Regions from separate parts of the Allorhizobium sp. nf9_anc genome, predicted to be linked through region 2. Evidence: riboswitches for the same ligand, from Rfam matches in the RefSeq annotation. Region 2 holds a riboswitch; the other holds the start of a gene.
The links. Region 2 has a riboswitch for cobalamin ahead of AC02Y0_RS13740 (aromatic ring-hydroxylating oxygenase subunit alpha). Riboswitches for the same ligand answer to the same signal wherever they lie in the genome.

Region 1 (4,208 bases), 940 kb from region 2:
GCTACGGCCAATGCCTTCGAAATTCTGTCGTCCGAGGTGGCGCTCCGTCGGGGTCTCTCACCCGAGGTAAGGGCGTTTGCCCGAACGATGATCGACGACCATCGTCGCGCCCAGAGGGAGCTTCAAGATTCGGCCACGTCCGACAATGTCAGCCTGTCCGAAGACCTTTCCATGGAGCAGAGGCAGACATTGCTAGCGCTGGAGCAGGCGGAAGAGAGCCAGTTCGACAGTGCCTATCTCTCCGCACAGATGAAGGCCCATGATCAGGCGATCCAACTGCTTGGCTCCTATGCCGCCGATGGGCCTCCCGGTGGCTTGAAGACCTATGCCACGGCCCATTATCCCGCCGTCCGCAACCACATGGTCCGTGCTCAGTCTTTGACCAGCCAGTAAGAAAGCGCCGCGTCTCAGGGGATCAGGTGATGCCCGAACCCAGCAAAAAGAACCCCGCCATTGGCGGGGTTCAGGTAGGCGCCCTCAGGGGCGGCCGGGGGAGGTTGGGGGGAGGGAACAAAAGCAATTCAACCGAAAAACGGGTAGCCGCAGAATTTGTTCCATCGTCGGAACAATGATTTTCGGGCTATTGCATCGCGTCATTCGAAGAGGAACATTTGCGTGTCCCTCCTGTTTGTCGTGGGGCAGGACCAAGAGGTGATGATGGAAAGCGGAACGGAACCCACGAAGAGACCACATGTAGTGATCGTCGGGGCCGGCTTCGGCGGCCTCGCCTGCGCCCAGGCTCTGGGCAATAGGGCAATCGACGTGACGGTCATCGATCGCCGCAATCACAATCTCTTCCAGCCGCTTCTCTATCAGGTCGCAACGGCGGCCTTGTCGCCTGCAGACATCTCCGAACCGATTCGGCGCACACTGGGTCGCTACGACAACATCCATGTTGTCATGGCCGAGGTCGTGTCGGTCGATGCGCACGCTCGGGCGATCATGCTTAAGGACGGCGGCTCGATCCCCTTCGATCGCCTAGTGCTCGCCACCGGCTCCACCTACAATTACTTCGGACATGATGACTGGCAGCAGCATGCACCGGGTCTCAAATCCATCCACGAAGCCCGCGACATCCGTCACAGGCTGCTCCTCGCCTTCGAAAAGGCGGAGCGGAGCACCGATGAGGCCGAGAAACGCAGGCTTTTGACCAGCGTGGTCATCGGCGGCGGACCGACAGGTGTCGAAATGGCGGGCGCGATCTCTGAACTCGGCCGCTTCATGATCGCCCAGGATTTCCGCAAGCTTCACGCCGATCAATTGGCGGTCCTGCTGGTCGAGGCCGGGCCGAGAATTCTATCCACCTTCCCGGAGCCTCTCTCGCAATACGCCTCCGATTACCTCGCTGGGATCGGTGTCGATATCCGCCTCAATACGCCTGTCGAAGATATCACCGCGGAGGGCGTTCAGGTTGGCGGCGCGTTCCTGCCCGCGAGTTGCATCGTCTGGGGTGCGGGCGTGAAAGCCTCCCCGGCCGCCGAATGGCTGGGCATCGAGGCAGGCCCCGGCGGTCGCCTGCCGGTGGCGCCCGATCTTTCGGTTGTCGACAAGCCCGGCATCTATGCCCTCGGCGATACGGCGCTTGCGGTCGGCGAAGACGGCAAGCCGATGCCGGCCTTGGCCCAGGTAGCCAAGCAGCAGGGGAAATTTCTCGGCCGTGCGCTGAAAGCCAGCCTCCTGTCCGGAAAGCCCATTCCCACGTTCCACTTCCACAATCGCGGCAACACCGCAGTCATCGGGCGCAATGCCGCCATCTTCGATTTTGGATCCTGGCAGCTCAAGGGACGCCTCGCCTGGCTGCTCTGGGCCCTTGTTCACGTCTATCTGCTGGTCAATTTCGAGAAGAGGCTGCTGGTCAGCATTCAGTGGATCTGGCGCTATTCCACCCGCCAGAGAGGCGCGCGCGTCATCGACGAGAAGGCCGTCTCTGCTGTCCTGCCGGAGGCCGCTGCCGAAAATAGAACAACCACCTGATGTGCAGGCGCAGTTTCAGGGTGGACAAGGTCAACGTTGGTCGATAGATGTAATGGTATTACATAACTGGAAAGAATAGTGGCTTGACCGGCGGGGTCTGCAGATCTTATGCAAGCAGGTGACGGTTCCCTCAACGGATGACTCCGAAGGGGATTAATAGGGAACACGGTGCGGAAGACCCAAAAGGGACCAAGACCGTGGCTGCCCCCGCAACTGTAAGCGGATTGCTGTCCATTCTCGCGGCGTTCACACGCCGGGCCACTGCGGGTCACCGTGGGAAGGCAAATGGAAAGCGTATATCCGCAAGCCAGGAGACCTGCCGTCAAGCGATGAAACCGAAGCGGACGGGGTGTTCCGATGGATACGAACTGGCTTTTGCACAGCGCCCTCGGGCGCGCCGAACACATGCCATTTTGCCTCCGGAGAAATCCTGCGGAGGACTGGCATGCATTTCCGTCTCGATCTTGAGCCGCTCAGGCTTGGATCCAAGCTCGCCCATGGCGTAACCGCTGGCCGTAGCTCCCATGCGGAGGTGCGCTGATGAGTTGCAGCAGCAAAGGGTGCCCCATCCGCGTCACGGATCTCGGCTGGGGTCCGAAATCATCCCATTTCCTCGTTCGTGACGTGTCGTTTGCGCTCGACGCCGGCGACCGGCTGGCGATCGTCGGCCCGAATGGCGCCGGCAAGACGACCTTGCTCCGCTGCCTGTATCGCGGCGTCTCTCCCCTGGAAGGCCGCGTCGAGGTGGATGGCCAGGACATCTGGTCCATGAGTGCCCGCCAGGTTGCACGGCGCGTCGCTGTCGTCCTGCAGGAAATGCCTGGCGATTTCCCCTTCACGGTCCGCGACGTGGTGATGATGGGCCGCGTTCCCTGGCGCGAGGGGCTTTCCGGCTGGAATGATCAGGACAGAGCCGAAGCCGAACACGCCCTCGACCATCTCGATCTTCTTCGTCTGGCGAACCGCCAGTTCTCGACCCTCTCGGGCGGCGAAAAGCAGCGGGTGCTTGTGGCGCGTGCGCTCGCCCAGAAGCCGGAGATCCTGATCCTCGATGAGCCGACCAACCATCTGGACATCCGCCACCAGCTCGAAATCCTTGATCTGTTGGGCGCGCTCAATCTGACGATCATCACGACGTTGCACGACATCAATCTTGCGGCCGAATTCGCAAGCCATGTCGCTCTGATGCATGGCGGCCGAATGAGTGCCTTCGGGGCGCCGGAGGCGGTTCTGACCGAACAGGCCTTGTCGGGGACCTTCGGCGTGCTCGCCGCGCGCCAGCAGGCGGAAGGTCTTCGCGCGCACCGTTTTTCTTTCTCACTCGCACTGAACTGATTTCGAAAGGACCCCGATACCATGGCTAACCGTTTTCTCCTGTCCGCCGCTCTGCTCGCATCGGTCTTCACGGCTTCTTCCGCCTTCGCCTATCCGGTCACGGTCAAGAGTTGCGGTCGCGACGTCACCTTCGATGCCGCGCCCGCCCGAGCCATCTCCAACGACGTCAACCTCACCGAGATGATGCTCGCCCTGAAACTGCAGGATCGCATGGTCGGCTACACAGGCATCTCCGGCTGGAAGACGCTGGATGAGGGGCTGCGCGAAGGCGTAAAGGAACTGCCGGAACTTTCGCCGAAATATCCGACAAAGGAAGTCTTGCTGAACGCCGATGCCGATTTCTACTTTGCCGGCTGGAACTACGGCATGAAGGTCGGTGGCGAAGTGACGCCCGAGACGCTCGAACCGCTGGGCATCAAGGTCTATGAACTGACCGAATCCTGCATTCACATCATGGCCAAGAACAAGCCAACGATGGACGACATGTTCGCGGACTTGCTCAATCTCGGCAAGATCTTCGGTGTCGAGCAGCGCGCTGAAGAACTGGTCGCCGGCTATCGCAAGCAGCTCGACGAGATCACCACGCGGATCGGCGGCATCGAGAAGCCCGTGCGCGTCTTCGTCTATGATTCCGGTACCGAGAAGCCCTTCACCTCGGGCCGCTTCGGCATTCCGACTGCGATGATCGAGGCCGCAGGCGGCGTCAACGTCATGGATGACGTGGAAAAGAGCTGGACCGAGGTTTCCTGGGAGCCCGTCATCGAGCGCAATCCGGAAGTGATCGTCATAGTCAACTACGGCGATGTGACCGCCGAGCAGAAGATCGCCTTCATGAAGGAGACCCCGGCCTTCAAGAACCTCGACGCCGTCAAGCAGGACCGCTTCGTCGTGCTGGAATA
Region 2 (4,208 bases):
CCGCGAACAGCAGGCGAGGATGTAGCCCTCGTCGATCTCGTCGTCGAGGATGCCGCCATTGTGGTCCATCTCGACCTCGCCTGACAGTTTCATGACCTTGCAGGTGCCGCAGAGACCGGATTCACATGCCGCCCCGATGCGGACGCCCGCCGCACGGGCCGCCTGCAGAACCGTGTGGCCCGGCGCGCAAAGACCGTCCTTGCCGGACATGGCAAAGGTGACCTTGGTCGGCTGTTCGCCATCGGCATAGATGACCACTTCCGGCAGTTCCGGCTTGACCGGCTGGAAGGCCTCCTCGTGATACTGCTTCATATCGAAGCCGGCACCTTCGAGCGCTTCGCGCACGGTCGCCATGAAGGGCGCCGGGCCACAGCAGAAGACGGTACGCTCGAGGAAGTCGGGTGCCAGAAGCGCAATCTTCGCCTTGTCGATGCGGCCCTTCAGGCCCGACCAGAGCTGGCCGCGCGAGACCTGCTCGACGATGAAGCCAAGCGTCAGATGCGGCATCTCGCGGGCCTTGGCCTCAAGCTCCCAGCGGAAGATGATATCGTCAGGCGAGCGGGCACAGTTCAAAAAGGTTATGTCGCTGTCGGGGGCCCGGTCGCTCATGTCGCGGGTCATCGACACCATCGGCGTGATGCCGGAGCCGGCCGAGATGAAGAGATACTTCTTGCCGGGATACTTGGCATAGGAGAAGTCGCCGAGCGGACCGAAGGCCTTCAGCGCCATGCCGGGCTTCAGGTTGTCGAACATCCAGCGCGTGCCGATACTGTCCTTCTGCGCCTTGACCGTTACCGCGACCGTGTAGGGCCGCGAGGGGCTGGAGGAGAGCGTGTAGGTGCGCATCACCGGCTCAGGCCCGACCGGGACCTCCAGCGTCACGAACTGGCCTGGCATGTAGCGGAACCACAGGTTCGGCTTGTTCGGCTTGAAGGTGAAAGTCATCACGTCGGCGGCTTCCGGCGTGACGGCGACGCATTCGAGGAGATGCTCCCGGTCGGACCAGGGGCGCATTTCGTCGACATGGCGATACTGGGTGACGGCGATGTTCATGGTCAAGCCACCGCAGACAGGCGGGCCTTGTCGCCCTGAAGGCGGCCCGTCATGAAGTTGGAATACCATTCGACAAACTGCATGACGCCACCTTCGTGATCGACGGAATAGGGACCGGGCTCATAGGCCGGCGAGCGGATGCCGAAGGCGTTTTCCTCGACGATTGAGCGATCCTGATCGTTGGTCATGTTCCAGACATGGGTCAGCTCTTCGAGGTCGTAATCGACGCCTTCGACCGCATCCTTGTTCACCAGCCAGGTGGTGGTGACGGCCGTCTCTTCGGCCGAGAGCGGCAGAACGCGGAAGGAGATCGCGTGATCGCCGAGAATGTGGTTCCAGGTCGTCGGGTAGTGGAAGAGCAGCATGGTGCCGATATGGCTGATCGGCACATCGGCGGAGAGCGGCTTCTTCACCGCGCGCTTGCCGGACATGGTGTAGCTCTCGGCATCCTGGATCAGCGGCATGCGGGCGGTACGGAACTGGCCAGTCGGGTCCATGTTGAAGGTGGACGGCAGGCCTGCGGCCTCGCAGCGCGCCCAGTGCTCGGAGATGAACGGGTCATCGCCGGCACCCTGAACGCCGGTTGCGGTCGGGGCTTCCGGATAGGTGCGGCAGAGTTCGGGATGGTTGCTGGCGCAGTGGTAGCACTCGCGGTTGTTTTCCCAGACGAGCTTCCAGTTGCCCTTCTCGATGATCGTGTTCTTGTGGGCTACTTTGGCTTCCCAGAGGCGATGCGGCGCAAGATACGGCTCGATGGAAGCGCGCATCGGGGCGAAGTCGGGGGCCTCATTGGCGAGGCAGACGAAGATGTAGCCGCCAACGCTTTCGCAATGGACGGTCTTCAGGCCGAACTCGGCCTTGTCGAAGTTCTCGCCCATCTGGCGGGCAAAGACGAGCGAACCGTCAAGGTCGTAGGTCCAGTTATGATAGGGGCAGACGAGCTTGGCAGCGGCACCCTTGTCCTTGGTGCAGACGCGGTGGCCGCGATGGCGACAGGTGTTGTGGAAGGCGCGGATGGCCTGATCCTTGCCGCGCACGATGACGACAGGGTAATCGCCGATCTGGGCTGTGAAGTAGTTGCCGGCGCGCGGGATCTCGCAGTCATGGCCGATGAACAGCCAGTCGCGATACCAGATCATCTCCATGTCGAGTTTGAAGTAATCCTGATCGATATAGAATGGCTGCTCGAGCGAGAAGCCTTCGCGGCGGTTCTTCAGCTGGCGCAGCACGTTGGCCTGCAGGTCCATGTCGTCCTCGTTTTCAAAACTCGGGGGAGAAAAGAGCACAGCCTGCCATCGCCCTGGGAAGGCGGTTTGCATGGCTATCTCCGGTCGCCCTCCGCAACCTCAAATGTCCATCTGCCGAGGCTGGTTTCCGGGCTCAGGAGTGGTCCATTTGCGGACCGCGTCGGCGCCTTCCCAGGGTCACCCCCAGTGGCCTTTTGCCAAAACGCATTCTCCACCACCGTTGCGGGGGCAGCGCCGGATTTCGACCGGCTTCCCGATTTCCCGCCCTCCCTAGAGTGACAGCACCTCGAGCTCACAATTATCTAATCACAGGGCGCAGGCCGACGCTGCATTGCGGAACGACACGCCCGAAATCGTTTGCGACATGGCGACAGAATGCCCGTGAAAACAGAGGGAGACGAATTCTCCTGCAATTTCCGTGGCGTAGAGTAGAAGCAAAGAAATTCCCGAAGACGGGATGGCGCAAACGCGCGATCAGGGGGCGGCTTTCAAGATTTGCAGTGCGGCAAGCCTCGCGAAACCTCGCTCATGTAGAATACCATCAAATCATGATTAACCATGCTGCGCTAAGCTCAAGCAATCAGTCCGGGTACGTCAGAGCGTCAAGATGCAGAAACTGAGATACTACGCGGCTCCCAAAGCGGAAACGAAAACGCCGCCATCCTCAAAGGCAGTCCATACCGAGTTCCTCAGAACCGGTCGGATCTCGCGTAGCCGCGAGGACTGGCTGCCGGACGAGCGACGCTATCTTTCCTACGAGGAGGTGGCGGCACGGACGGGTCGGCGGCTTGAGCGGGCGGCAGAGACAACTCACGAGCGGATTAACGGCTTCCATCGCTCGATCAAGTTTCCCAAGGTCATCTTCCACCGTACGCTGAACAACAGCCCGCATCTCGGCTACTGTCATGTGACGGCGGCGCGCACGAATTTCGCGCAATATGCCGATGTAAAATGGGCCTTCTACATCGCCAATTTCTTTGCCGAGCTTGGCGGTCAAGAGGTGTTCTTCGAGCAGATCAAGCAGAATTACGGACGGATGTATTTCGCCGTGGCGATCAAGCCTGAGGCGGAGGCCAAGTCGATGGCTATCGACCGTTCGTTCCGCAACAATGGCCTGCTGTTCCAGACGGTGGATCCGAAAGAGGCGCTGCGGAACGTGCTGATGCTCGGCGCACGAGACGCCGAGCTCAGGAAGATCATCGCAAAGCTTTGAGCGTGGAGTTCGACGCTCAGGCGCCGAAACCGCCGACCGGCTTCTTCTTGTAGAGCAGCCAATCCTTTGACACATAGTCGCTTGCGCCGTAGATCGTCACGGTGTCGCCGCCGGCTGCCTTCGAGGTGGCGAGCGCCTTTTCAGCGAAGTTGGTGAAGTCGAATGCGTTCGGGGCCTGCTCGGAGAAGCAGATGCCGAAGGACATGCCGAGCTGGCCCATGCGGGCACCGGTCGACGAGCCGACGAAATTGGTGGCCTTGAGCTTGGCGCGAACGAGATCGACGACGCGGCTGATCTCTTCCTGATCCGACGTGTAGAGCAGCAGGCCGAAGCGGCCGGCATCGAAGCGGCAGGCGAGATCGCCACCGCCGGACACGGCTTCCAGCACCTTGGCGACCTGCATCAGGAAGCGCTCGGCAACAGCCGGGCCCATCTGCTCCTGGATGCGGGCGTAATCGTCGATCTCGCCGATCGCGACGCCGCAGAGCACCGGCATTTCCGGGTTTGCATAGATCTTGGCGACGGCCTTGTTGAAGGCGCGGCGGCTGGCAAGGCGGGTGACCGGATCCACGAACTTCGCGGCTTCGGCCTCTTCCGCCTCACGCTGCAGGTCGGCGAGCGATGCCGTCTTGTCGACGACGGCGCGCACGACATTGCTGTTCTGGTGGGCGCGCTTTTCGGTCGCCGCCTTCAGC

Region 1: it holds a riboswitch for cobalamin, as region 2 does, so the genes downstream of both, AC02Y0_RS18325 (ABC transporter ATP-binding protein) here and AC02Y0_RS13740 (aromatic ring-hydroxylating oxygenase subunit alpha) in region 2, are expected to answer to the same signal.

The regions. Positions count from the first base shown of each region.
Region 1 covers NZ_CM150481.1:3,740,097-3,744,304, reverse strand. Annotated here, with positions in the region: gene AC02Y0_RS18335 (DUF4142 domain-containing protein) at 1-393, shown strand, start outside; gene AC02Y0_RS18330 (NAD(P)/FAD-dependent oxidoreductase) at 616-1,974, shown strand; cobalamin riboswitch at 2,080-2,312, shown strand; gene AC02Y0_RS18325 (ABC transporter ATP-binding protein) at 2,515-3,309, shown strand; gene AC02Y0_RS18320 (ABC transporter substrate-binding protein) at 3,331-4,208, shown strand, end outside.
Region 2 covers NZ_CM150481.1:2,800,280-2,804,487, forward strand. Annotated here, with positions in the region: gene AC02Y0_RS13735 (FAD-binding oxidoreductase) at 1-1,053, opposite strand, end outside; gene AC02Y0_RS13740 (aromatic ring-hydroxylating oxygenase subunit alpha) at 1,056-2,300, opposite strand; cobalamin riboswitch at 2,402-2,604, opposite strand; gene AC02Y0_RS13745 (DUF6656 family protein) at 2,908-3,513, shown strand; gene AC02Y0_RS13750 (GGDEF domain-containing protein) at 3,530-4,208, opposite strand, start outside.